4 regions of the Pseudomonas sp. HY7a-MNA-CIBAN-0227 genome follow, and region 1 is predicted to be linked to each of the others. Evidence: predicted binding sites of a transcription regulator. Region 1 holds the regulator's gene; each other region holds the start of a gene.
The links. The regulator sigma-54, encoded in region 1, starts transcription at its own class of promoters, with help from an activator protein. The targets are predictions, from matches to a motif close to ANTGGCATNNANNTTGCTNT.
Positions count from the first base shown of each region.

Region 2: the regulator sigma-54 is predicted to act here: its motif matches at 1,557-1,576, upstream of AAEZ06_RS12255 (circularly permuted type 2 ATP-grasp protein).
Region 3: the regulator sigma-54 is predicted to act here: its motif matches at 1,851-1,870, upstream of glnK (P-II family nitrogen regulator).
Region 4: the regulator sigma-54 is predicted to act here: its motif matches at 2,322-2,341, upstream of flgB (flagellar basal body rod protein FlgB).

Region 1 is NZ_JBEOPT010000001.1:253,132-260,259, forward strand. Features, by position in the region: gene AAEZ06_RS01180 (KpsF/GutQ family sugar-phosphate isomerase) at 1-616, shown strand, start outside; gene AAEZ06_RS01185 (KdsC family phosphatase) at 617-1,141, shown strand; gene lptC (LPS export ABC transporter periplasmic protein LptC) at 1,150-1,722, shown strand; gene lptA (lipopolysaccharide transport periplasmic protein LptA) at 1,709-2,242, shown strand; gene lptB (LPS export ABC transporter ATP-binding protein) at 2,242-2,967, shown strand; gene AAEZ06_RS01205 (RNA polymerase factor sigma-54) at 3,152-4,645, shown strand; gene hpf (ribosome hibernation-promoting factor, HPF/YfiA family) at 4,721-5,029, shown strand; gene ptsN (PTS IIA-like nitrogen regulatory protein PtsN) at 5,042-5,506, shown strand; gene rapZ (RNase adapter RapZ) at 5,509-6,366, shown strand; gene AAEZ06_RS01225 (HPr family phosphocarrier protein) at 6,383-6,655, shown strand; gene AAEZ06_RS01230 (ZIP family metal transporter) at 6,701-7,128, opposite strand, start outside.
Region 2 is NZ_JBEOPT010000006.1:73,152-80,279, forward strand. Features, by position in the region: gene AAEZ06_RS12240 (START domain-containing protein) at 1-254, shown strand, start outside; gene AAEZ06_RS12245 (hypothetical protein) at 334-594, shown strand; gene AAEZ06_RS12250 (ribonuclease E inhibitor RraB) at 808-1,149, shown strand; gene AAEZ06_RS12255 (circularly permuted type 2 ATP-grasp protein) at 1,610-3,019, shown strand; gene AAEZ06_RS12260 (alpha-E domain-containing protein) at 3,024-3,974, shown strand; gene AAEZ06_RS12265 (transglutaminase family protein) at 3,971-4,774, shown strand; gene AAEZ06_RS12270 (c-type cytochrome) at 5,001-5,801, opposite strand; gene AAEZ06_RS12275 (acetyl-CoA C-acetyltransferase) at 6,522-7,128, shown strand, end outside.
Region 3 is NZ_JBEOPT010000008.1:244,454-251,581, reverse strand. Features, by position in the region: gene AAEZ06_RS15965 (ammonium transporter) at 1-1,270, opposite strand, end outside; gene glnK (P-II family nitrogen regulator) at 1,305-1,643, opposite strand; gene AAEZ06_RS15955 (accessory factor UbiK family protein) at 2,065-2,325, shown strand; gene AAEZ06_RS15950 (YifB family Mg chelatase-like AAA ATPase) at 2,537-4,033, shown strand; gene AAEZ06_RS15945 (methyl-accepting chemotaxis protein) at 4,056-6,032, opposite strand; gene AAEZ06_RS15940 (LysR substrate-binding domain-containing protein) at 6,223-7,128, opposite strand, start outside.
Region 4 is NZ_JBEOPT010000009.1:225,501-232,628, reverse strand. Features, by position in the region: gene flgA (flagellar basal body P-ring formation chaperone FlgA) at 1-259, opposite strand, end outside; gene AAEZ06_RS17240 (chemotaxis protein CheV) at 342-1,274, shown strand; gene cheR (protein-glutamate O-methyltransferase CheR) at 1,318-2,145, shown strand; gene flgB (flagellar basal body rod protein FlgB) at 2,385-2,792, shown strand; gene flgC (flagellar basal body rod protein FlgC) at 2,796-3,239, shown strand; gene flgD (flagellar hook assembly protein FlgD) at 3,256-3,987, shown strand; gene flgE (flagellar hook protein FlgE) at 4,019-5,335, shown strand; gene AAEZ06_RS17210 (ribonucleoside-diphosphate reductase subunit alpha) at 5,614-7,128, opposite strand, start outside.

The DNA.
Region 1 (7,128 bases):
GCTGATCAGCGTTACCGGCAACCCGGATTCGACGCTGGCCAAGGCTGCCGAGGTAAACCTGAACGTACACGTCACCCACGAAGCCTGCCCGCTGAACCTGGCGCCGACGTCGTCCACCACCGCCGCCCTGGTCATGGGTGATGCACTGGCCGTGGCACTGTTGGAAGCGCGCGGCTTTACCGCCGAAGACTTCGCATTTTCCCATCCAGGTGGTGCGCTGGGCCGTCGCCTGCTGCTGAAAGTGGAAAACGTCATGCACGCCGGCGACGAGTTGCCAAATGTGCCGCGCGGTACCTTGCTCAAGGACGCGCTGATGGAAATGACCCGCAAGGGCCTGGGCATGACCGTCATCCTGGAAGTCGATGGACGCCTGGCCGGGATTTTCACCGACGGCGACCTGCGCCGCACCCTGGACCGCACCATTGATATCCACACCGCGACCATCGACGAGGTAATGACTCCTCATGGCAAGACCGCCCGCGCCGAAATGCTCGCAGCCGAAGCCCTGAAGATCATGGAAGACCACAAGATTGGCGCCCTGGTGGTGGTCGATGGCGACGATCACCCGGTTGGCGCCTTGAACATGCATGATTTGCTGCGCGCAGGAGTGATGTAAATGAGCACCGACCTTTTGCAACGGGGCAAAGCCATCAAGCTGGCAATTTTCGACGTCGACGGCGTGCTGACCGATGGCCGCCTTTATTTCCTCGAAGACGGCAGCGAATTCAAGACGTTCAACACCCTCGACGGCCAGGGCATCAAGATGCTGATGGCAGCAGGCGTGCAAACAGCCATTATTAGTGGTCGCAAGACGCCCGTTGTGGAACGCCGCGCACAAAACCTGGGTATTCCTCACCTCTATCAAGGCCGTGAGGATAAACTGGTGGTCTTGGACGAACTTCTTGGCCAACTCAACCTAAGCTATGAGCAGGTTGCCTACTTGGGCGACGACTTGCCTGACCTGCCGGTGATTCGTCGGGTCGGCCTGGGCATGGCGGTGGCCAATGCCGCAGCATTTGTTCGCGAGCATGCCCATGGCGTCACCCAGGCCCGCGGTGGCGAAGGCGCCGCACGCGAGTTCTGCGAGTTGATCCTGCGCGCCCAGGGCAGCCTTGAAGCGGCCCACGCCGCCTACCTATAGAGCTATCTATGCTGAGCAAAAAGATTCGAAATCTCCTGGTATTCGCAGCCATCACCGCGCTGTTCCTGGCGGTCGGCTACTGGAATATCAGCCCGGAGCGCTTCCTCGACCAGCCTGCAGCGCAGGTCGACGAGGGCGCTATCGACTATTACGCCATCAACGCCCACAGCGTGCAGTTCCTGCCCGATGGCAAGGTGCAGTACGAGATGACCTCGGACAAGGTCGAACACCTGAAGGCCACCGAGGTCACATTGTTGACCAACCCGGACCTGAACCTGTATCGCGGCACCGAATTCCCCTGGCACGTCACCAGCAAGCGCGGCGAAGTCAATCCTGACGGTACCGAAGTCGAACTGATCGACTCGGTGCGCGTAGCTCGCACCGACGCCAAGGACCGCGAGACCATTATTACCAGCAGTCGCATGACCGTATTCCCTCAGAAGCAATATGCGCAGACCGAGCAAGACGTTAGAATCGACGGCGCTGGCGGTGTATCGACTGGCAAGGGAATGAAAGCGTATTTGAAAGAAAGCAGGATACACCTGCTATCGAACGTAAGAGGACAGTATGAGGCTCGTTAAAACCCTCCCTATTTTGCTCGGTCTGGGCGCAGCACTGGGAAGCGTGAGCGCCTGGGCTCTGCCGAACGATAGCGAACAGCCAATCCACATTCAGGCTGACGACGCTCAGTTGGATGACAAGCAAGGTGTCGCAACCTACAAGGGTGATGTGATCATCACTCAAGGCTCGATGAAAATCACCGGCAACACCGTGACGCTGACCCGCAACCCTGCTGGTGAGATAGACGTAGTGACTTCGGTGGGCAACCTGGCCTATTTCGAGCAACAACAGAAAGCTACGGACCCGGCCCCCATCAAGGGCTACGGCGTGACGATCCAATATCACGCCCAACAAAATCGCATCGTATTGATCGACCGCGCCAAGGTTCTGAGCAGCGACGGCAACTCTACCGAAGGCGAGAAAATCATCTACGACACCAAGACCCAGATCGCTCAAGCTGGTCGCGCCAATGGCAGCAAGGTCACTACGCCACGTCCACGCATCGACATGGTTATCCAGCCGAAGAAGAAGGCCGAGTAATGGCAACCCTGAAAGCCCAGCATCTGGCCAAGGCCTATAAAGGCCGTCAGGTCGTGCGCGATGTCAGCCTATCGATCGACAGCGGCCAGATCGTCGGCCTGCTTGGCCCCAACGGTGCCGGCAAGACCACCTGTTTCTACATGATTGTCGGGCTGGTCCAGGCGGATCAGGGTCGCGTACTGATCGACGACCTGGACGTCAGCCACCAGCCCATGCACGGCCGTGCCCAGGCTGGTATCGGCTATCTCCCCCAGGAGGCGTCGATCTTCCGCAAACTGTCGGTAGCCGACAACATCATGGCGATCCTCGAAACCCGCAAGGAACTCGACCGCGCCGCACGCAAGAAAGAGCTGGAAAGCCTGCTGCAGGAATTCCACATCAACCACATTCGCGACAACCTTGGCATGAGCCTGTCCGGTGGCGAACGTCGTCGTGTGGAAATCGCCCGCGCCCTGGCCACTGCGCCGAAGTTCATCCTGCTGGACGAACCCTTCGCCGGTGTCGACCCGATCTCGGTCGGCGACATCAAGCAGATCATCCACCACCTCAAGGCCAAAGGGATCGGTGTATTGATCACCGACCACAACGTGCGCGAAACCCTCGATATCTGCGAAACCGCCTATATCGTCAACGACGGGCAACTGATTGCCGAAGGTGACTCCGCAACTATCCTGGCCAACGAACTGGTCAAGGAAGTTTACCTGGGCCACGAATTCCGCCTGTAAGTACTGTGATACCTGGCCATTCGCCAAGGAGCGCGAGCGTCAATAAAAATCTCAATATTTTTATTGTTACCGCGCTCTAGGCAAAGCCCCCGATATCAGGCATATAATTTGCTTATGTTTGGCGCTCACGCGCCCTGTCGTGGATGGCGCATTGCGCCGGCGAATAAGGTGTTAAGCCCCTGCCATGAAACCATCGCTAGTTCTGAGAATGGGCCAGCAGCTGACGATGACACCGCAGCTGCAACAGGCCATCCGCCTGCTCCAATTGTCAACCCTGGACCTGCAACAGGAAATCCAGGAGGCCCTGGAGTCCAATCCGATGCTCGAACGCCAGGAAGAAGGCGACGACTTCGATAATGCCGACCTGCCGACCGACAACACCGAGCAAAAACCCAACGCCGATGTCCAGGAGCCGTCCTACCAGGAAACCGCCCCTACGGTGGATAACCTTGAGGAAGGCGAGTGGAATGAGCGCATTCCCAATGAACTTCCGGTGGACACCGCTTGGGAAGACGTCTACCAGACCAGCACCAGCAGCCTGCCCAGCAATGACGATGACGAGTGGGACTTCACCACCCGCACCTCCGTCGGCGAGAGCCTGCAGAGCCACTTGCTGTGGCAACTGAACTTGGCGCCGATGTCCGACACCGATCGACTGATCGCCGTGACCCTGATCGACTGCATCAACAATCAGGGCTACCTGGACGAGACACTTGAGGAAATCCTTGAGGCCTTCGACCCGGAACTGGATATCGAACTGGACGAAATCGAAGCCGTCCTGCACCGTATCCAGCAGTTCGAACCGGCCGGTATCGGCGCCCGCACCCTCAGCGAATGCCTGCTGCTGCAACTGCGTCAGTTGCCCACCAAGACGCCGTGGCTGACCGAGGCACAACGCCTGGTCACCGACTACATAGACCTGCTGGGCAGCCGCGACTACAGCCAGCTGATGCGGCGCATGAAGCTCAAGGAAGATGACCTGCGCCAGATCATCGAGCTGGTGCAAAGCCTCAACCCTCGCCCTGGCTCGCAAATCGAGTCCGGCGAAGCCGAATACGTCGTTCCCGATGTGATCGTGCGCAAGGACAACGAGCGCTGGCTGGTGGAGCTGAACCAGGAATCGGTGCCACGCCTGCGGGTCAACCCGCAATACGCAGGTTTTGTCCGTCGGGCCGACACCAGCGCCGATAACACCTTCATGCGCAACCAGTTACAGGAAGCCCGCTGGTTCATCAAGAGCCTGCAAAGCCGTAATGAAACCCTGATGAAAGTCGCCACCCAGATCGTCGAGCACCAGCGCGGCTTCCTGGAATATGGCGATGAAGCGATGAAACCGCTGGTCCTGCATGACATTGCCGAGGCAGTAGGCATGCATGAATCGACGATTTCCCGGGTGACCACGCAGAAGTTTATGCATACCCCACGGGGTATTTATGAGCTGAAATACTTTTTCTCCAGTCATGTAAGTACTTCCGAAGGCGGCGAATGCTCGTCCACGGCGATCCGCGCGATCATCAAAAAACTGGTTGCCGCGGAAAATCAGAAAAAGCCGTTGAGTGACAGCAAGATCGCTGGTTTACTGGAGGCACAAGGCATTCAGGTAGCCCGTCGAACCGTCGCCAAGTACCGCGAGTCCCTTGGGATCGCGCCTTCCAGCGAGCGTAAGCGTTTGATGTGACGGGCTAGCCACAGCGTTCCAGTGGCAGGCATTTCTGCCTGCCGCTTTATGCACTGGCAACGAAGGAGAAGCTGTATGCAAGTCAACATCAGTGGACACCAACTGGAAGTTACCGACCCCCTGCGCACCTACATCGGCGAAAAACTCGACCGATTGGAACGGCATTTCGACAAGATAACCAACGTGCAAGTCACGATGACCGTCGAGAAGCTGCTGCAGAAAATCGAAGCCACCCTGCATATCCCCGGCGGGGAAGTCGTCGCCAATGCCGAGCATTCAGACATGTATGCCGCCATTGACCTGCTGACTGACAAGCTGGATCGCCAACTCAAAAAGCATAAGGAAAAGACCCAGAGCCTCCTCCAGGGCGCAACCGGTCGTTAACACTCCCAACCCATGATCCGACTCGAAAATATCCTGACCCCCGGCCGTTCCCTCATGAACGTGCCGGGCGGCAGTAAAAAGCGCGCCCTCGAACAAATTGCCAATCTGATCGGCCGCGAAGTGCCTAATCTGAAGACGCAAGATGTCTTTGAGGCGCTGATTGCCCGTGAAAAACTGGGTTCGACCGGTTTTGGTAACGGCATCGCCATCCCCCATTGCCGCCTTAAAGGTTGCGAGTCTCCAGTCAGCGCCTTGCTGCACCTGGACGCTCCTATCGATTTCGACGCCATCGACGGTGCCCCGGTAGACCTGCTGTTCGTTCTGCTGGTCCCGGAAGCGGCCACCGATGCGCACCTGGAACTGCTCCGGCAGATCGCCAGCATGCTCGACCGCAAAGAAGTACGCGAAAAACTGCGTAGCGCCTCCAGTAATGAAGCGTTGTATCAGGTCGTCCTGGAAGAGCAGAACGGGCAGTAATCATGCGTTTGATCATCGTCAGCGGCCGCTCCGGCTCAGGTAAAAGTACTGCCCTCAATGTGCTTGAGGACAATGGCTTCTATTGCATCGACAACCTGCCGGCCGGTTTGCTGCCTGAACTGGCTGAGCGCGCGTTGATCCACACCGAACTGGCACAGCCGCTGGTCGCTGTATCCATCGACGCCCGCAACCTGCCCAGCCACCTAACGCGATTCCCGGAATTGCTTGAGGAGGTGCGCGGCAAACACATTCATTGCGACGTGTTGTACCTGGATGCAGACGAAGAAACCCTACTCAAGCGTTTTTCAGAAACTCGTCGTCGTCACCCTCTGAGCAGCGCCAACCGCTCGCTGGCAGAAGCCATCGAAGACGAAACCAAGCTGCTGGGGCCGATCATTGACCTGGCCGACCTGAAGATCAACACCACCAGCCTGAACCTGTATCAACTGCGCGATACCATCAAGTTGCGCCTGTTGAACCAGCCAGAACCTGGCACGGCGTTCCTAGTGGAGTCTTTTGGCTTCAAGCGGGGCATGCCAGTGGACGCCGACCTGGTGTTCGACGTGCGCTGCCTGCCCAACCCGTACTGGAAGCCGGAACTACGTGATCAGTCGGGACTCGACCAACCCGTAGCCGAGTATCTGGCGGCGCAACCGGATGTCGAGGATATGTTCCAGGACATTTCCAGCTACCTGCTCAAATGGCTGCCGCGCTTTGCCGCCAGCAACCGAGCCTATGTCACCATCGCCATTGGCTGCACCGGCGGGCACCACCGCTCTGTGTACCTGACCGAGCGCCTCGGCCAGGTTTTGCAGCAAACCCTCAAGAACGTCCAGGTTCGCCACCGCGACCTTAGCTGAAAGGAACACCCCCGCGATGCCCGCTCTGGAAATTGAAATCATCAACAAACTGGGCTTACACGCCCGGGCCTCGGCCAAGTTCGTCGGCGTCGCGGGGCAGTTTCCCTGCCAGATCAGGGTCGGGCGTACCCCGGAATCCACGGTCGACGGCAAAAGCATCATGGCGATGATGATGCTGGCTGCGGGCAAAGGCACCATGATTCATCTGAAGACGCAAGGCGAGCAGGAGCAAGAAGCTCTGGATGCGCTGGTGAAGTTGATCAATAACTACTTTGACGAGGGCGAGTAAGCCCCACTGACGAGGGGGCAAGCTCCCTCGCCACAGATCCTCACTTCACCCCAACGCTGTATCCATCACCATCATCAAACAAAACCCAATACACAGCCCCAAACTGGCGAGCTTGTCATGGCCATTGCGCCGCGATTCGGGAATCACTTCGTGAGTCACCACCAATAGCATCGCCCCCGCGGCCAGCGCCAAGCCCAACGGCAATAGCACCTCAGCCAGGCTCACCAGCCAAGCGCAGAGCACCGCGAATACCGGCTCTACCAACCCGGATGCCGCACCAATCAGGAACGCCTTGACCCGCGACATCCCTGCCCCGGCCAGCACCAGTGCAATCACCAGCCCTTCCGGTACGTCCTGCAGGGCGATGCCCATGGCCAGGCTGTCGGCGTCTGGCATGCCGCCACCTGCCGAAACCCCCACCGCCATGCCTTCGGGAATGTTATGGGCGATGATGGCGAATACGAACAGCCAGA
Region 2 (7,128 bases), on a different contig from region 1:
AGGACGCAGACGGTAGCGTGACCCGCAAGCTGCTGGAAGTGCCTACCTACCTCCCGGAAGAGAAGGGCTATGTGCGTGTGGCCCAGGTCGAAGGCTTCTGGAAGCTGGTGCCTAAAGGCGCCGACCAGACCGAAGTAACCTATCAGGTCCACACCGAGCCAGGCGGCAGCGTGCCGTCGTGGTTGGCCAACAAGTTCGTGGTGGACGCGCCGTTCAATACCTTGAAAGCCCTCAAAGACCGCGCAGAAAAGTAAGCGCGGCCGATCAGGTGCCTCCTGCCTTCAGTGGAACGATTGCCAAACCCTCAAGGTCCAGATGTCTGTAAACCCATCCATGGGTTTTATCGAGGAGGCACTGATGCAAAAGTGGCAAATTACCTTCGCTGATGATCACGGCGATCAATCCGTGGAACTGTTCGACTGTGAACAGAAACCCAGTACCGAAGAGGCTGCACAGATGATCCGTGCCAAATTGCTGCCGGTGGCTGCTGAACTGGATCTCAATGACCTTGAAGGCCGCACCAACGAGCCAACGGTCAAAAGCCTGAAAACCCAGAACAGTATTCAAATCCTCAGCATTACCCCTGCCGCCTGAACATTCCCTGTACATCGCACACGACCCTCTGGTGGAGGTGATAGCTTCGCGCTACTCTGCAAGGGAGATCAGCGAATGAATCGCTAAGGTCTGGTCTTGTCAGCTACATGCTTATCTCCCAGCGGTGAAGCCATTGCCGTATCACCTGCGCCATTCGAGTGCGGGTTTTGGGAAGCACGGAAAGTCTATCCATCGGTTTGAGGAGGACGTTTCATGAGCACAGCTTATCAAGAAGACATCAGCACCAACGTGTTGCGCCGCATGAAAGAGGGCGGCTTTGATTTTTCACGTTTCCACCCCATCGAGTTCTACGCCATTTTCCCGGATGAGGAACATGCGCGCAGGGCTGCGGGTCGATTTCGTGGGGAATCCCTCAATGCCCAGGTCAGCGTGCGGGATGACGGTGCCGGGTACCTGGAACTGAGCAAAGTGATGTTCGCTACCTACGACGGCATAGGAGACTTTGAGCAAGACTTTGAGGCGGTGGTCGAGCCCTTGGGCGGGATCATCGAAGGATGGGGCGTGAAACAGGAGGTTCGTGGGTTGCCCATGTAGCTTATGAACAACACAGCGTATCGGCTGACCTTTGGGTCGGCCGATTTTGTTTCTGCTCCCGGAAAACCCTCAAGCCATTCTCGGAAATATCCTGCACAAAAAAAGGCCACCCGAGCAGGGTGGCCAAAAGGGAAGACCGGACATGAAGGGGAACCGGTCGGTACATGAGGTACCAAGTTACCGGCGAGGCAATGGGTGAAGCTGTAGGACGTGTCCTGTTCAGCGTGTGGAGGCGATTATCCCCCAGTGTTTATCAGGCAGTGAAATCAACTCTGGCTATGCTGGTGATAGGAAAAGCTCGCTTCGCAATGAGGCACCGCGGGCGACGCTAGGTCATTTTCTGCACCGGGACGGTGCGGCGTGACTAATTGCTCTACCCAACTGATTGATACTTAAGTGTTTATGCCGCTGGCACGGGCCTTGCGATAACCCCTTGCGTCCGGGTGACAAGGAGTTCGGCATGATCCGCACTTATTATGATGAGATGTACGACGGGGCAGGGCTGGTTCGCCCCCATTACCGCGAATTCGCCCGCTGGTTGGCCGAAACCCCGACGGAGCTGCTGGCCCAGCGCCGGCGCGAAGCCGATCTGCTGTTTCACCGCGCCGGAATCACCTTCACCCTGTACGGTGACGAGCAGGGCACCGAGCGCCTGATTCCCTTCGATACCATTCCCCGCAGCATTCCCGCCAGTGAGTGGCGAATTGTCGAGCGCGGCTGCATCCAGCGGGTCAAGGCGCTGAACATGTTTCTCGCCGACCTGTACCACGAACAACGGATCATCAAGGCCGGGATTATTCCCGCCGAACAAGTGCTGGCCAACGAGCAATATCAGTTGGCGATGCAAGGCCTGGATCTGCACCGCGATATCTATTCCCACATCTCCGGGGTCGACCTGGTACGGGATGGCGACGGCACCTACTACGTTCTCGAAGACAACCTGCGCACCCCCAGCGGCGTCAGCTACATGCTCGAAGACCGCAAGATGATGATGCGCCTGTTCCCTGAACTGTTCGCCGCCCAGCGTATTGCCCCGATAGATCATTATCCAAACCTGTTGCTCGACACCCTTAAAAGCTCCAGCCCGCTGGATAACCCCAGTGTTGTGGTGCTAACGCCGGGACGCTTCAATAGTGCGTTCTTCGAACATGCATTCCTCGCACGGGAAATGGGCGTCGAGTTGGTGGAAGGCGCCGATCTGTTTGTGCGCGATGACCGTGTTTTCATGCGCACCACCGACGGGCCGAAAGCGGTGGACGTGATCTATCGCCGTCTCGACGACGCCTTCCTCGACCCCCTGGCTTTCAATCCTGACTCCATGCTTGGCGTACCGGGCCTGCTGGCGGCCTACCGCTCGGGCAATGTGGTGCTGGCCAACGCCATTGGTACTGGGGTGGCGGATGACAAGTCGGTGTACCCCTTTGTCACCGACATGATCCGTTTCTATTTGGATGAAGAGCCGATCCTGAAGAATGTTCCGACCTTCCAGTGCCGTAAACCTGATGAATTGTCCTACGTGCTGGCCAACCTGCCTGAGCTGGTAGTCAAGGAAACCCAAGGCTCCGGCGGCTACGGCATGCTGGTAGGCCCGACCTCCAGCGCTGCAGAGATCGAAGCCTTCCGCGCGCGGATCAAGGCTAAACCCCACGCTTATATCGCCCAGCCGACCTTGTGCCTGTCCACCTGCCCGACCTTTGTCGAAAACGGCATTGCGCCCCGGCATATCGACCTGCGTCCGTTCGTGCTGTCCGGCAAGGAAACCCGCGTGGTACCCGGCGGCCTGACCCGTGTGGCGCTGCGTGAAGGCTCGCTGGTGGTCAATTCGTCCCAGGGCGGCGGCACCAAAGACACCTGGGTGGTTGAGGATTGATGCCATGTTGAGTCGAACTGCCTCGGATTTGTATTGGATGTCACGCTACCTGGAGCGCGCGGAAAACCTCGCACGGATGCTTGATGTCAGTTATTCGCTGTCGCTGATGCCCCAGGATGGGCGCGGCGATGGCCTGCACGAACTGGCGATGCCGCTGTTGATCACCGGCACCCTGGACGATTATCGCGAGCGCCACGGCGAACTGCATGCCGAGCGCCTGCTGCACTTTTTTGCTCTGGATGCCGCCAACCCGGCGAGTATCTACAGCTGCCTCGGTGCCGCCCGGGCCAGCGCCCATGCCGTGCGTGGGCGAATCACCGCTGACATGTGGGAAAACATCAACGCCACCTGGCTGGAGATTCGCGGTATTGCCCAGCAGGGCTTGAGCCGCTATGGCATGAGCCGTTTCTGCGAGTGGGTCAAGGAGCGCTCCCACCTGTTCCGCGGCGCCACCTACGGCACTATCATGCGCAACGACGCCTTCCGTTTTATTCGCCTGGGCACCTTTATCGAACGGGCTGACAACACCCTGCGCTTGCTGGACGCTCGATATGAAATGGCCGGCGATCAGGCCGAAGCCGTCATCGATGGCACTGCTCACGCCTATTACCAGTGGAGCGCGCTGCTGCGGGCCTTATCGTCGTTCGAGGCCTATACCGAGATTTACCGCGATGCTCCGGGTGCCCGACAGGTGGCTGAGTTGCTGCTGTTGCGGGCCGACGTTCCGCGTTCGCTACGGGCTTGCAGCGAGGAGATCGATCAGATCCTCGCCAGCCTGCCGGGTATCAACGGTCGTCCGGCCCAGCGCTTGGCCGCCGAGATGGACGCACGCCTGCGCTTTACTGCGATCGACGAAATCCTGGAGGAAGGCCTGCACGCCTGGCTGACCGACTTCATCCCGCTGGTGCGCCAGTTGGGTAACGCTATTCACAGTTCCTATCTGGAGGCGGCATGAGACTCTCCATCAGCCACGAAACCACCTACCACTACGAAGACCAGGTACGTGCCAGCATCCAGTATCTGCGCCTGACGCCCCACGACAGCGAGCGCCAGCATGTACTCAGCTGGCAACTGGACCTGCCGCGCCCGGTGCGAGCGCAATTGGACCCGTTCGGCAATATCCTGCATGTACTGACCCTGGATGAACCCCACGAAGCCATCATCATCTGCGCCCGTGGCCAGGTGGATATCGACGAGTTACGTGAGGCCGAGCATGAGAGCCAATCGGCGTTTCCGTTCCTGCGTTGCACCCGCTTGACGGAACCTGACGAAGCGCTGCGCAGCTTTGCCGAAAAGCAGTGCCAAAAGCGTCGAGATCGCAGCGCTTTGATCGACCTGATGCATGCTCTCAACCAGTACATGACCTACTCGCCGGGCGCCACCGAAGTCGACACCTGTGCCGCCCAGGCCTTCGCCGGTCGTGCGGGCGTTTGCCAGGATCACACCCACGCCTTCTTGGCCTGCGCTCGCAGCCTGGGGGTTCCGGCGCGGTATGTGTCGGGATATTTGTACAGCGAAGACAGCGAGCACCTGGCCAGTCACGCCTGGGCCGAAGCCTGGCTGGATGAAGCCTGGTACAGCTTCGACGTGACCAACCAAGTGGCCCGGCCGGAGCGGCATTTGAAGCTGGCGGTGGGGTTGGATTACCTGGATGCCTGCCCGGTACGCGGCATGCGGCGCGGCGGAGGCCATGAACAGATGCATGCCAAGGTGTTTGTGGCGCCAATGCCGATGTTTTCGGTGCAGCAGCAGTAGGATTTAGCCTGCTATCGCATGCTTGCTTGCAATGAGCATAGGTATTTACACATCGCGCAGCCCCGCTATTTTTCGTAGAAGCTGTCGAGCTTTAGCGAGGCGGCGTCGGGAGCGACCTAGTGTTGGGGTCTGATCTGGTGGCGGTGGTGCGGCCGACGTAGCCTCGCTAAAGCTCGGCAACTGCTACGGCGGTTCCTGCGATAAGGTCTTTCCAGTCACCTCAAGGCTACTGCTTACGCCCTGCCATATGCTTCAAATACCTCACCAGCAAATCCAGCTCGCTGTCTGGCAACACACTGGCCGCAAACGCTGGCATCTTCGCCTGGGGCCAATGCCTCATGCTCTGTGGATCACGAATGTAGCGCTTGAGGAAATCACCGCTGAAGTACTCGATCGGGCTGTAGGGGATATTCAGATCTGGCCCGACATGGGCATCACCGGCACCATTGAGCCGATGGCAGGCCAGGCAATTTTTCTGAAACAGCACAAACCCCCGGTTGATCGGGTCATCCGCCGCCAGCTTGGGATCTGGCAACAATGCCGGGAAACGTTCGGCAACTGTCTTCAGCTGTTTGATTTCAGAGATCTGAAACGGCCATTGCTCGGGGCTGATATGGCCCGCTTGCGGGTTAGTCCAGACCAGATAAAACGGTCCGGCGCCAGGTTTGTCAGCTGCCAGTGCTGGCCACGGGTGAGCCGGATCTTCCACCGCCAGCCAGGCCCGGCTGCCGGTTTTTTCAAGCAGGGGAGCCGCCGTCAGCTCCGCGGCAAAGCCGTCGAGGGCCACTGCCTGCAGATGGTTTTCAGGTTGTACACCTGCAAGCAAAACTGCCAGCGGAACCGCACGATAGGTCATGGCGCGCTTGTAGGAAACGTCATAGGCGATCTGTACCGTTTGCGCAGCCGGGTGTTTGAGCAAATCAGCGGTTTGCCAGATTTTGCTGGTGTGATCCAACTCGATGGTCAACTGCGCAGCAGAGGCAGGCAAGGCCAGCAGCAGGGTCAAGAAGGCGATGATGTATTTCAAGGGCTGGCCCGCGATAGCTCACTGTTAACCGGCCTGACTTCCCAAGGCCGAAACCGTGGCTAACGATACCGGAAAACCACAAACAATCAGTACGCAAAAAGACAGCCCCTACGACGGGACAGCTGTACGCAATTTCCCGGTAGGTGCTGCCAAAGGCTGCATGCCTGGTGCTGTATTGGCACAGGTGGAGAATGAATCAGTCACCCAATGATCTTGGTCAGATTGGGCAAAATCAGAATCAGGGTGGTGGCGAAAAGAATGAGTCCCGCCTGACGTACTTTCGATTGTTTGAACATGGCTGACTGCCTTTTGTTGTTATTCCTGAGCGTCAAATGCGTGCCGGTACATTTCACTATGAAGGTCGAACATGTCGCTTTTCTTACAGGTGCCCCAGCAAAACCCGGTAGCCACCTTTTAAAGCTCCTACAAATTCAACCTTAGAGCCCTCGTTGTCCGTGGCTTAGATCCCTTTAATATCAACCGATATGAAAATCCTCTAAAAAATGCATGAGGCATATTGCCAGCTCGGCGGCAGCCCCTTGGCTAGACAGCTAAAACGATTAATCAGGGGTTTCCATTAGCCTCCTACCGTTCGTCTGAGCGTGCGCGTCAAGGTCAATGAGCGCTTCGGTCATTGAATACAACGCTTCTGCGCCTAAGGTAAGAGCACGGTCGGCTCTCGTCTTTGAGAGCTTCATTGCACAGCGGTTCGAGGACGACATGACCCAAGCTTTGATCTTTGATGCGATACGCACGCCCCGGGGCAAAGGCAAGGCCGATGGCGCCTTGCACAGTGTCAAGCCGGTGAACTTGGTGGCCGGGTTGCTGGCGGCGCTGCAGCAGCGCACAGGCCTCGACACTCGGCAGGTGGATGACATCGTCCTTGGCTGCGTCACTCCGGTGGGGGACCAGGGCGCGGACATCGCCAAGACCGCCGCGCTGGTGGCTGACTGGGACGTCAGCGTCGCCGGTGTGCAGATCAACCGTTTTTGTGCGTCCGGCCTGGAAGCGGTCAACCTCGGGGCGATGAAAGTGCGCTCCGGTTTCGAAGACCTGGTGGTGGTCGGCGGCGTTGAGTCCATGTCTCGTGTGCCCATGGGCAGCGACGGTGGCGCCTGGGTGCTGGACCCGCAAACCAACTTGCACAGCCACTTCACGCCTCAAGGCATCGGTGCTGACCTGATAGCGACCTTGGAAGGCTTCAGCCGTGAGGATGTCGACGGCTTTGCCTTGCACTCCCAGCAGAAAGCGGCGAGGGCACGTTCGGACGGCTCCTTCAAAAAATCGCTTATTGCGGTGCAAGACCAAAACGGCATCGTGCTGCTGG
Region 3 (7,128 bases), on a different contig from region 1:
CCCGCAGGCCCATGACCTTGTCCAGCACCTTGAGGATGACGAAGGTCACGATACCGGTGTAGATCACCGTGAAACCGACACCCTTGGCCTGAATCCAGACCTGTGCCGCAACATCAGTCACAGTGCCGAAGCCGCCCAGGGCCGGGGCTGCGAACACACCGGTGAGGATCGCACCGACGATACCGCCGATCCCGTGAACACCGAAGGCGTCCAGGGAGTCGTCGTAGCCCAGCTTGCGCTTGAGGCTGGTAGCGCAGAGGAAGCAGATCACACCGGCAACCAGACCAATCACCAGGGCGCCCATCGGGCCCACGGTGCCAGCGGCTGGCGTAATGGCGACCAAACCGGCAACCACACCCGAAGCAATACCCAGGGCACTTGGCTTGCCGTGGGTGATCCACTCGGCGAACATCCAGCCCAGCGCCGCAGCAGCGGTAGCGATCTGGGTCACCAGCATCGCCATGCCGGCAGTGCCGTTGGCAGCAGCAGCGGAACCTGCGTTGAAGCCGAACCAGCCAATCCACAGCATCGCCGCGCCGATCAGGGTGTAACCCAGATTGTGCGGAGCCATCGGCGTGGTCGGGTAGCCTTTACGCTTGCCGAGCACGATGCACGCCACCAGGCCAGCAACACCGGCGTTGATGTGCACCACGGTGCCGCCAGCGAAGTCCAGTACGCCCCAATCCCACAACAGGCCACCGTTGCCGCTCCAGACCATGTGCGCAATCGGCGCATAGACCAGGGTGAACCAGATGGCCATGAAGATCAGCATCGCGGAGAACTTCATGCGCTCAGCGAACGCACCGACGATCAGTGCCGGAGTGATGATGGCGAAGGTCATCTGGAAGGTGATGAACACCGCCTCAGGGAACAGCGCCGCAGGCCCGGTGATGCTGGCCGGAGTGACACCCGCCAGGAACGCCTTGCCCATGCCGCCGAAGAACGAGTTGAAGTTGACGACGCCCTGCTCCATCCCGGTAGTGTCGAACGCAATGCTGTAGCCGTAGACGACCCACAGAATGCTGATCATGCCGGTAATGGCGAAGCACTGCATCATCACGGAAAGAATGTTTTTGGAGCGGACCATACCGCCGTAGAACAGCGCCAGACCGGGGATGGTCATGAACAGCACCAATGCGGTAGCGGTCAGCATCCAGGCGGTGTCGCCGGAGTTGAGGACTGGAGCCGCCACTTCGTCTGCCGCCATAGCCAGGCTGGGCATTACGATGGACAACAGGGCTCCTAGCCCTGCGAATTTACGCAGAGTCATATTGTTTTCTCCTGGGGCGTTGGGGTTTGGCGGCTTAGATTGCGTCGGTATCGGTTTCGCCGGTACGGATGCGAATAGCCTGTTCCAGATTGACCACGAAGATTTTGCCGTCACCGATCTTGCCGGTGTTGGCGGCCTTGGTTATCGCCTCGATAACCCGATCAAGATCCTTGTCGTCAATGGCGACATCAATCTTCACCTTCGGTAGGAAATCGACCACGTATTCCGCGCCGCGATACAGCTCCGTGTGACCCTTCTGCCGACCGAAGCCTTTGACCTCAGTAACGGTAATGCCCTGCACGCCGATCTCGGACAACGACTCGCGTACATCGTCCAACTTGAACGGCTTGATGATGGCAGTGACTAGCTTCATGAAAACTCTCTCCCGAATTGGTGGACTTGCCCCAGGAAAACAAACCCGTCTCAAGTCTAAGCGCAGTGCCTGGCTTTGTAACGCTTCGTCGCCCTGACAAGTGCCATTGCGACGCGAGCTAACCACTGGTGACGAAACCTGTACCCCGCTCCGTCGGCGCACTGCATTCGTCACAGCGACTGCATCAGTGCATGGGTCATGATGGTCTAAGCAGAAACCTTGCCAGCTCCGTAAAAATCACTGAAATCAATCCTTTGCTCACTCGTGCCCACTTGCGGGGGCCTACGGCGGCGTGGATACGCACGAAAACAGTGCGCAGCTGCCCGACCCCACGCACGAAAAGCGTGCGCCGCGCCGCGAGGAAAAGACTGTAGACGCTGCGTGATACACTGCCTGCCAACAGTTTTCCGGAATGTTTCCCATGCTCGCTCCCAAAGACCTCCTCGACGCCCTGAGCGGCCACGCCTCCCGCCTGTTCAGCGGCGAAACCCCGCTGCCTCGCAACGAAATCGAAAGCCAATTCAAGGCTTTGTTGCAGAGTGGCTTCAGCAAGCTGGACCTGGTCAGCCGGGAAGAGTTTGATAGCCAGATGGTCGTATTGGCCCGCACTCGGGCACGGCTGGAAAGCCTTGAAGCCAAGGTTGCAGAGCTGGAAGCGCGGTTGAATCCACCCACCGAATAACGCCTGCCCTTGTAGGAGCGAGCTTGCTCGCGAAGAGCCCGAGAGCGCCGCGTTCATTCAGAATGCCCGCGTTATCGTTGACTATTTTCGCGAGCAAGCTCGCTCCTACAGTTTGGTCACGCTCTGTAAAACCTCCCCGCCTCACTCTTCCCCACCTCGTCTACTCTTGGAAAACCCGCAGGAAGCGGCCATCCCATTTCAAGGAACGAGCATGTCCCTCGCCATCGTCCACAGCCGCGCCCAGATTGGCGTCGAAGCCCCCGCCGTCACCGTCGAGGTGCATATGGCCAATGGTTTGCCGTCGCTTACGCTAGTGGGTTTGCCGGAAACGGCGGTCAAGGAAAGCAAGGACCGAGTGCGCAGCGCCATTCTCAACTCTGCCCTGCAATATCCCGCCCGCCGTATCACCCTCAACCTCGCGCCCGCCGACCTGCCCAAGGACGGCGGACGTTTTGATTTGGCGATTGCCCTGGGGATTCTCGCCGCCAGCGTGCAGGTGCCAGCGCTGATGCTCGATGACGTGGAGTGCCTCGGCGAACTGGCGCTGTCCGGCGAAGTACGCGCGGTAAAGGGTGTGTTGCCAGCGGCGCTCGCAGCACGCAAGGCCGGGCGCACCTTGATAGTGCCTCGGGCCAATGCCGAAGAGGCGTGCCTTGCCTCCGGCTTGAAGGTGATTGCGGTAGATCACCTGCTGCAAGTGGTGGCGCACCTGAATGGGCATGTGCCGATTGATCCCTTCGCTTCCAGTGGCCTGATGTACCTGAACAAGCCCTACCCCGACCTGAGTGAAGTCCAGGGCCAGTTGGCGGCCAAACGAGCGTTATTGATTGCCGCGGCAGGCGCCCATAATCTGCTGTTCAGCGGGCCGCCAGGCACCGGCAAAACCTTGCTCGCCAGTCGCCTGCCAGGATTGCTGCCTCCCTTGAGCGAGCAGGAAGCGCTGGAGGTGGCGGCGATTCAGTCAGTGGTCAGCCTGGCACCGCTGAGCCATTGGCCGCACCGACCATTTCGCCAGCCCCACCATTCGGCTTCAGGGCCAGCACTGGTAGGCGGCGGCTCAAAACCGCAGCCTGGAGAAATCACTCTCGCCCATCACGGCGTGCTGTTTCTCGACGAGTTGCCGGAGTTTGATCGCAAGGTGCTGGAGGTACTGCGCGAGCCACTGGAGTCGGGCCATATCGTCATCTCCCGCGCCCGCGACCGGGTGAGTTTCCCGGCGCGCTTTCAGCTAGTGGCCGCGATGAACCCATGCCCATGTGGCTATCTGGGTGAGCCAAGCGGGCGCTGTCGTTGTTCGCCGGAAAAAATCCAGCGCTATCGCAACAAACTCTCCGGGCCGTTGCTGGACCGCATTGACCTGCACGTGACCGTTGCGCGGGAAAGCACCGCGCTGAACCCGGCCACACAAGCCGGAGACGACACGGCCAGCGCTTCGGTACGTGTCGCCGAGGCCCGCGACCGCCAGCAGCAGCGCCAGGGTTGTGCCAACGCCTTTCTCGACTTGCCGGGGCTACGAGAGCATTGCGCGCTGGCGAAAGTCGATGAAGGCTGGCTGGAGACCGCCTGCGAGCGGCTGACTTTGTCGCTGCGGGCGGCGCATCGATTGTTGAAGGTCGCCCGCACCTTGGCGGATCTGGAGCAGATGGAAGCGATCGGCCGCCACCATTTGGCAGAAGCGTTGCAGTATCGGCCAGCAGCGATCAGCTAATCCCTCGCCACAGTTTTGATGCTCACCTGAATCGGTCAACCTCATGGCGCAAACCCGCCGCCAACGTCTCCAGTTCCTTGGCGGTAATCGCCAGGTTCGACACCACTTCCCGCTGCTCACTGTTGGCCAGGGCGATGCTTTGCAAGTTACTGCTGAGCAATGTGGCAGTGCTGCTCTGTTCCTGGGTTGCGGTAGTGATCGCGGCAAATTGCTGGCCGGCCGAGCGGCTTTGTTCGTCGATCCGCGCCAGAGCCAAAGCCACATCGGCATTGCGTGACAGGCCTTCCTGCATCAACACGTTGCCTTGCTCCATGGTGCTGATGGCGTTGCCGGTTTCCTGCTGGATACTCTGGATCATCCCGGAAATCTCGTCGGTGGCCTGACGGGTGCGCGACGCCAGGTTGCGCACTTCATCGGCCACCACCGCAAAGCCACGACCCTGCTCGCCGGCCCGGGCTGCTTCGATGGCGGCGTTGAGGGCCAGCAGGTTGGTCTGTTCGGCAATCGAGGTGATCACCCCAACAATTCCGCCGATTTCCTGGGAGCGCTGCCCCAAGGTGTTGATCACCGTCGCCGTGCTGTTCAGTGCGGTGGCGATATGTTCCAGGGACGACGACGCCTCTTGCATCGAGGTACGGCCGATCCGTGTTTGCTGGGCGTTTTCCTGGGCCAGGCGTTCGGTACTGCCCATATTGTCGGCGATGTTCAGCGACGTGGCGCTGAATTCTTCCACTGCGCCGGCCATGCTGGTGATCTCGCCGGACTGCTGCTCCATGCCTTCATAGGCACCACCGGACAGACCGGACAGCGCCTGAGCGCGGCTGTTGACCTCTTCGGCAGCCTTGCGGATATGGGACACCATGTTCGACAGCGCTTCGCCCATCTGATTGAAGCTGCGGGCCAACTGACCGATTTCGTCGTGGCTGGAGACATTCAAGCGCGCACTCAAATCCCCGGCACCCAAGGCTTCGGCCTGGCGCACCAGGTCCCCAAGCGGCGCCAATTTGCTGCGCAGCAGCCAGACCGTCGCGCCCACCGCCAGCAACATCGCCAGCACGCTGCCGATCACCAGGCGAATGCCCACCGACCAGGTCACTGCGCGAATTTCGGCTTTCGGCATGCTCGCCACCACCGACCACGGGCCACCGTCGAACGGCACCGAAACGCTGTAGAAGTCTTCGTTCTTGTCGCTCCAGAAATGGCCCTTACCCGGTTTCTTGGCCAGATCGAGCATCACCGGAACCGCTTGATCCAATGCTTGCACGCCGGCCGGCGGCACCAACCAACGCTGCTGTTCGTCCAGCAACGCCAGGGAGCCGGTCTGGCCAATACGGAAACGCTTGAGGTTGTCGAATTGGGTGTTCTGCGCATCGGTGTAGTCGAAACCGATAAACAATACGGCGATGACCTTACCGGCCGTATCACGCACTGGACTGTATTGAGTCATGTAGGAGCGTTCGAACAACACCGCTCGGCCGATGTAACTCTGCCCGGCCAGCAGGCGCGAATAGGCCGGGCCCTGGCGATCCAGCACCGTACCGATGGCGCGATTGCCATCCTGCTTGGTCAGGGAAGTACTGACCCGGATGAAGTCATCGCCGCTGCGCACAAACACCGTGGCCACGCCGCCGGACATCTGCTTGAACTCGTCGACTTCGTCGAAGTTGTTGTTGAGCATCTCAGTACCGAGGTACAGGCTCGGCGTCTGCACGCCGGCCACTGTCACCAGCTGGTCTGCACGCACACTCAAGCCGGCGCCGAAGCGTTTTTCGAACAGCCCGCTCAAACGCTGGGTGCTCTCGCGCAAGGTGCCGTGGAAGGTATTGAGCTGGTCAGCGAGCAACCGCGCCTCGCTGGCCAGGTGTTCTTCCCGGGTATCGAGGTTGGCGGAGTCCAGGGAACGCAGGGCAAAGACAGTACTGCCGCTGATGACGACAGCCAATATCACCGCTAAGGCAAACCCCAGCTGGGAGGCAATCCGGGCGCGTGGTTGAGACATGACAGCTCCTGGCCGAGGCCCGGATCATCCTGATCTCATAGCGCAGCTCGGCAAATTTTCTAATAGGGGGGGCACGCTGAGCCGCTAAAAAATGACGGCTCCGTCACACCTACTTCGGCGGGGCTGATCAATACTTGAGTGATTCACAGAGGCGCCACTCAAACGCATTGCTTTGGGACACTACACCGAGTCAGTCGAGCCGTTCGACCTGAGGCAACTCCATCGCCCTGACCTCGCCCTGAAGGAAGTCCGAGAGCCTGCGCAAGCGCTCACCACCGGGACGGGTTTTCGGCCAAACCAGGTAGTAATTTTCCCCACTGGCCACAGCGGTCGGCCACGGCAGGCTCAACCGGCCTTGGGCCACGTCTTCGGCCACCATCAGCAAATCGCCCATCGACACCCCATAACCTCGGGCCGCGGCGATCATGCCCAGTTCCAGGGTATCGAACACTTGCCCACCCTTGAGCGATACCTGGGACGACAGCCCCATACGCGCCAACCAGTTGCGCCAATCCCGACGGTCTGGCGTCGGGTGCAGCAGTTCGGCAGTGGCCAGGCGCGCAGCGTCCCAGGGCCCGTCGCTGAGCAGGTTGGGCGCACCCACCGGGATCAGCAGTTCGGGAAACAGGTAACAGGCCTCCCAGTCTGGTGGAAAGTGGCCATTGCTCAGCAGTACAGCGCAGTCGAAGGGCTCCTGATTGAAGTCCACTTCATCGATGCTCATCCAGGCGCTGGTCAATTGCACTTCATTGCCTGGCTGCAAATGCCGGAAACGACTGAGCCGCGCCAGCAACCAGCGCATGGTCAGGGTGGACGGTGCCTTCATGCGCAGGATGTCATCTTCGGCGTTCAGGGTATGACAGGCGCGCTCCAGGGCGGCAAAGCCCTCGCGCACACCGGGCAGCAGCAATCGCGCCGCTTCGGTGAGCTGCAAGGTGCGACCGCTACGCTGGAACAGGCGGCAGGCGAAATGCTCTTCCAGGGTGCGAATGTGCCTGCTAACCGCACTTTGGGTAATGGACAACTCCTCTGCCGCACGGGTGAAGGAGTTGTATCGCGACGCGGCTTCAAATGCCCGCAAGGCATAAAGCGGAGG
Region 4 (7,128 bases), on a different contig from region 1:
GCAGGCGTGGGTCCAATTGGTTGACCTGGATTTCATAGCGTCCTGGTGTCTGCGTAGTGGCCAGATAATCTTCTACAGTGAACTCAAGAAAGCCTTGAGTGACGCCGATAAGTAGATCAGGCAAGGTGACGTTGTCGGCACGGGCCTGTTGGCCTGCAGCCAAGGCAAGCATCGTTAGCAAGGCGCAGAGCAATCTGCGGTACTGTTTAAAGTACGGCAGGGGGAGAAGGCGTCGGGAAACTGTCGTTTTGATGTCCATGGCCAATAAAAAAGCAAAGCTCGTGCCGTTTAGTGTTGGGTACGCGTCGTACCCGTAGGTTTTGTAGTGTAGGAGTCTGGGCATGGCGGGAGTAATGGATTCAGTGAACCAGCGCACGCAGCTGGTAGGGCAGAATCGCCTGGAGTTGCTGCTGTTTCGTTTGGATGGCAAGCAGCTTTACGGCATCAACGTCTTCAAGGTGCGGGAGGTGCTGCAATGTCCCAAGCTGACCGTATTGCCCAAGTCCAACCCTGTGGTGTGTGGCGTGGCCAACATTCGCGGCTCGACCATTCCGATTCTTGACTTGGCGATGGCTACGGGCTCGTCCGGCTTGCAGGATCGCGAGAGTCCGTTCGTGATCATCACCGAGTACAACACCAAGACCCAGGGTTTCCTGGTGCGCTCGGTGGAGCGCATCGTCAACATGAACTGGGAAGAGATCCATCCGCCGCCCAAGGGCACCGGTCGCGATCACTACCTGACGGCAGTGACGCGGGTCGACAACCAGTTGGTGGAAATCATCGACGTGGAGAAAATCCTCGCGGAAGTGGCGCCGACTTCGGAAGCTATTTCGGTGGGTGTAGTAGACGCGGAGACGGCGCACAAGGCGATTTCCCTGCGGGTGCTGACGGTGGATGACTCCTCGGTAGCGCGCAAGCAGGTCTCCCGTTGCCTGCAGACCGTTGGTGTCGAAGTGGTGGCACTCAACGATGGCCGCCAGGCCCTGGATTACCTGCGCAAGCTGGTGGATGAAGGCAAGAAACCGGAAGAAGAATTCTTGATGATGATTTCCGACATCGAGATGCCGGAAATGGACGGCTACACCCTTACGGCCGAGATACGCAACGATCCACGCATGCAAAAATTACATATCATCCTGCATACTTCATTGTCCGGTGTATTCAATCAGGCGATGGTCAAGAAGGTCGGTGCCGATGACTTCCTGGCCAAATTCCGTCCTGATGACCTGGCAGCCCGGGTAGTCGACCGGATCAAGGCAGCAGATCACGGCTAGGGGCTTTTTCCCTGGCGGTCACACGATTTAAGAGGCGGTACCATTGTCTACGGGTAATTTGGATTTCGAACAGTTCCGGGTCTTCCTGGAAAAAGCCTGTGGCATATTGCTCGGTGAAAACAAGCAGTACCTGGTATCAAGCCGTCTCAATAAACTGATGGAGCAGCAAGGGATCAAGTCCCTCGGCGACCTCGTTCAGCGGATACAGAGCCAGCCACGCAGCGGGCTCAAGGAAATGGTGGTCGATGCCATGACCACCAACGAAACCCTGTGGTTTCGTGACACCTATCCCTTTGAAGTGCTCAAGAACAAGGTCCTGCCCGAAGCGATCAAGGCCAGCCCCGGCCAGCGCCTGCGCATCTGGTCGGCGGCCTGCTCTTCGGGGCAGGAACCGTACTCGCTGTCGATGTCCATCGACGAGTTCGAGCGGACCAACATGGGCCAGTTGAAGGCCGGGGTGCAGATTGTTGCCACCGACTTGTCCGGCACCATGCTCACCAACTGCAAGACAGGTGAGTACGACAGCCTGGCCCTGGGGCGAGGCCTGTCTCCGGAACGCTTGCAGCGTTTCTTCGACCCCAAGGTTGCCGGTCGTTGGGCAGTCAAGGCGCCGATCAAGAGCCGGGTGGAGTTTCGTTCGTTCAACCTGCTGGACAGCTACGCCAGCCTGGGCAAGTTCGATATCGTGTTTTGCCGCAACGTACTGATCTACTTCTCGGCTGAAGTGAAGAAGGACATCCTGTTGCGCATCCACAGCACGCTCAAGCGCGGGGGGTATCTGTTTCTTGGCGCTTCTGAAGCGTTGAACGGGTTGCCGGATCATTACCAGATGGTGCAGTGCAGTCCTGGGATTATTTACCAGGCCAAGTGATAGGCATGCGTCGCATAAAAACCGGGAGGTCCTGCAAAGGCCTCCCGTTTTTTATGGGCGCAAAGCGGCAATGCGTATTGCCGCTTTACTGGCGTTTGGCGGAAACCCCTTGCCGCTTTTCTGGCATTGCCACCGGCAATCTCCCGGCAAACCCTTGATTTACAGGGATTCGATGACTTGGCATGCCACTTGCTATATCCAGATTACGAAAAGCAGGTCAGCCCCTAAAGGTTTCCGCCATGAGCATCAGCTTCGATAAAGCGCTCGGTATCCACGAACAAGCCCTGGGCTTTCGCGCCCAGCGTGCCGAAGTCCTGGCTAACAACATCGCCAACGCCGACACCCCGAACTACAAGGCTCGGGACTTGGACTTCTCCGCCGTGCTCGCCGCACAGCAGGACAAGACCAAGAGCGGCTCCTTCGCCTTGAACATGACCAATAACCGTCATATCGAAGCGCAAGGCCTGGGCAATGGCGACGAGTCGCTGATGTACCGCACGCCGATGCAGCCATCGATCGACCAGAACACCGTCGACGCGCAGTTGGAGCAATCGAACTACGCCGAGAACTCGGTGAACTTTCAGGCCAGCTTCACCCTGCTCAACAGCAAATTCAAAGGGCTGATGTCAGCCCTGCGCGGAGAGTAAGTCATGTCTCTATCCAGTGTTTTTAATATTGCCGGTAGTGGCATGAGCGCCCAGACCACCCGTCTGAACACCGTCGCCAGTAACATCGCCAACGCCGAGACCGTGTCGTCGAGCATTGACCAGACCTATCGCGCCCGTCACCCGGTGTTCGCCACCATGTTCCAGGGTGGCCAGAGTGGCGGCAGCGATTCGCTGTTCCAGGACCAGGATGCTGCGGGCCAGGGCGTTCAGGTGCTGGGTGTGGTCGAAGACCAGAGCAACCTCGACGCGCGCTACGAGCCGAACCATCCCGCCGCCGACGCCAAGGGTTATGTGTTCTATCCCAACGTCAATGTGGTCGAGGAAATGGCTGACATGATTTCCGCCAGTCGCTCGTTCCAGACCAACGCGGAAATGATGAACACCGCCAAAACCATGATGCAGAAGGTCCTGACTCTGGGTCAGTGATAAGGGGCGCCAAAGAATGTCCGTTACCAACGATGTGTCGAGTAACTCGACGATCCAGGACTTGTTCAACAACAAGGTCAAGGATGCCGCAGCCAACCAGGATAGCCTGGCGGGTGCTACCAAAGAGGCTTCTGGCAGCCAGGCCTTGGGCAAGGATGCGTTCCTGCAGTTGCTGGTCACCCAGCTGAAAAACCAGAACCCGCTGTCGCCCCAGGATAACGGCGCGTTTGTCGCGCAACTGGCGCAGTTCAGCAGCCTGGAAGGCATCAACACCCTGAACGACTCGGTGAATGCTATCTCCAGCAACTACAAATCGTCGCAAGCGCTGCAAGCGTCGTCGCTGGTGGGTCGTTCGGTGATCATCGAGACCGACAAGGCCATGGTCGACACCAGCAAGAGCTTCACCGGTTCCGTGGCAGTCACCTCGTCGGTGGGCAACGTCACCATCAAGGTCTCCGACAAGGACGGCAAGCTGGTCAAGACCATCGACTTGGGCGCTCAGGCAGCCGGCAAGTCGGACTTTATCTGGGACGGCAAAAACGAAGCCGGCGAGAAAGTCGACTCCGGCAACTACACCTTCGCGGCCACCACCAAGAGCGATGCCGGTGATGCGATAGCGTTGAAGACCTCGCTACCCGCCACGGTCACTAGCGTGACCTTGAGCCAGACGGGCGGCGAAATGCTGCTCAATCTTTCTGGCGGCATGGGCAGCATCAAGCTGTCGCAAATTCAGACTATCGGTACATAGAGCCGGCTAAATTCGGCAAGAGGAGAGAAACATGTCTTTTAATATCGGCCTTAGCGGCCTCTATGCGGCCAACAAACAGCTGGACGTGACTGGCAACAACATCGCCAACGTTGCTACCACCGGCTTCAAGTCGTCCCGTGCGGAATTCGCCGACGTCTACGCCGCCTCCAAACTGGGCAGCGGCCACAACGCTATTGGTAGCGGTGTGAGCCTGGCAGCGGTTTCCCAGCAATTCAGCCAAGGCGAAATCACCGGCACCGGTGGTTTGCTGGACATGGCGATCAAGGGCGGCGGCTTCTTTGTGCAGAAGGGCAGCGACGGTTCCTTGGAGTACACCCGCTCTGGTACTTTTAAACCGGACAAGGATGGCTACGTCACCAACTCCACCGGCACCTCGCGCCTGCAAGGTTACGCGGCAGACGAAAACGGCAATATCATCAAGGGTGGCCTGGTAGACCTGCGCATCGATCAGTCGAACCTGTCACCCAAGGCGTCCACCAAGGTGGACTCCACCAGCAACCTGAAGTCCTCGGAGCCAGTGATCGACCAGGCGCTCAACCCGTTCGATCCGACCAAATCGGACAGCTTTACCACCCAGTACACCACCATGTTGTACGACACCCAGGGCAACTCGCACCCTATGGTGCAGTACATGGTGAAGACCGACTCCAATACCTGGAAGGCCTACACTCTGATCGACGGCCGTAACCCCAACGGTACGCCTATCAGTGGCGCCGGTGCCGTCGCGCCTGTGGCGTCGACCGTGACCTTCGATACAGCTGGTGCGCTCAAGGGCATCGTTACGCCGCCAAGTACTGTTTCCAACACCACCCTGACTATTGCCGACTGGAAGCCGGGCGTCATGAAAAATGACGTGTGGGTAGATAACGGCGCGGCTGCCAACCCGACTGGTATTGCCGTCAATATGGCCAATATCACCCAGTACAACTCTGCCAGTTATCGCAACCCGCCGGTCACTGATGGTTACGCTACTGGCGAAATCACCGGGCTGAAAATCGACAGCAGCGGCGTCATGTTTGCCACGTTCAGTAACGAGCAGAGCAAGGCGATCGGCCAGATCTCCCTGGCCAGCTTCAACAATGAACAGGGCCTGCAGCCGAACGGCGGCACTACCTGGAAGGAGACCTTCGCGTCCGGCCAGCCAGGTTATGATGCGCCGGAGTCCGGTACTTTGGGTTCGGTCATCGCCAACTCCCTGGAGAACTCCAACGTCAACCTGACCAGCGAGTTGGTGGAGCTGATCAAGGCCCAGAGTAACTTCCAGGCGAACTCCAAGACCATCTCCACCGAAAGCACCATCATGCAGACCATTATTCAGATGACCTGATGTTGTCGATTTAGCGCCTGCACCGAAAGCCCCTCAATGAGGGGCTTTTTTTGCGCGCTATTTGGCAAGTGGGATGCTTCCTGGTGTTTCGTTTTGAGTGGTCGAGGCTGCTCTGCACTGACTGGAGGGGAGGTGTGTTGAGTTCACAGGTATCAGGCCTGGCGGACGTCATTTGCTCCGCGAAGCCCCTATGAAAAAGCCCCCGATAAACCCAACTGCAGCCAGGGTCTATCGGGGGCTTTTCAGTCCTGGGTGATTAAGCCCAGGACCTGCTCAGCTTACTGGCAAGCTTCGCAATCCGGCTCGTCAATCGCGCAGGCTTTTGGCACTGGTGCAGGGCCGGCCGGAGCCGCAAGAACCGAATCATCACCGTGGTTGCCGCTGGATACAGCGTTCAGCTTACCGGTATTGATGGTCGACTTCTCGGTGCTGGTCGCAGCTAGCGCACGGAGGTAGTAAGTGGTTTTCAGGCCACGGTACCAAGCCATGCGGTAGGTCACGTCCAGCTTCTTGCCCGAAGCGCTGGCGATGTACAGGTTCAGCGACTGAGCCTGGTCGATCCACTTCTGGCGACGGCTGGCGGCGTCAACGATCCACTTGGTGTCCACTTCGAAGGCAGTCGCGTAGAGCTCTTTGAGTTCTTGCGGGATGCGCTCGATCTGTTGCACCGAACCGTCGTAGTACTTCAGGTCGTTGATCATGACCGAGTCCCACAGGTCGCGGGCTTTCAGGTCGCGAACCAGATACGGGTTGATCACGGTGAATTCGCCCGACAGGTTCGATTTCACATACAGGTTCTGGTAAGTCGGTTCGATCGACTGCGACACGCCAGTGATGTTGGCGATGGTGGCGGTCGGTGCGATGGCCATGATGTTGGAGTTACGAATGCCTTTCTGCACACGGGCACGTACTGGCGCCCAGTCCAGGGATTCGTTCAGGTCAACGTCGATGTACTTCTGGCCACGTTGCTCAATCAGGATCTGTTGCGAATCCAGCGGCAGGATGCCTTTGGACCACAGCGAACCCTGGAACGTCTCGTAGGCGCCGCGCTCGTCAGCCAGGTCGCAGGAAGCCTGGATCGCGTAGTAGCTGACCGCCTCCATGGACTTGTCAGCGAACTCGACGGCTGCGTCGGAGCCGTAAGGAATGTGCTGCAGGTACAAAGCGTCCTGGAAGCCCATGATGCCCAGTCCAACCGGACGGTGCTTGAAGTTGGAGTTCTGCGCCTGTGGCACCGAGTAGTAGTTGATGTCGATAACGTTATCGAGCATGCGTACTGCGGTGTTGACGGTGCGCTCCAGCTTGGCGGTATCCAGCTTGCCGTCCTTGATGTGGTTCGGCAGGTTGATCGAACCCAGGTTGCAAACGGCGATCTCGTCCTTGTTGGTGTTCAAGGTGATCTCGGTGCACAGGTTCGAGCTGTGGACCACGCCCACGTGCTGCTGCGGGCTGCGCAGGTTGCACGGGTCTTTGAAGGTCAGCCATGGGTGGCCGGTTTCAAACAGCATGGAGAGCATTTTACGCCACAGATCTTTGGCCTGAATGGTCTTGAACAGCTTGATCTTGCCCGGGTACTGGGACAGGGCTTCGTAGTACTCGTAACGCTCTTCGAAGGCCTTGCCGGTCAGGTCGTGCAGGTCCGGTACTTCGGACGGCGAGAACAGGGTCCACTGGCCGTCATCGAAGACGCGCTTCATGAACAGGTCAGGGATCCAGTTGGCGGTGTTCATGTCGTGGGTACGACGACGGTCATCACCGGTGTTCTTGCGCAGCTCAATGAACTCTTCAATGTC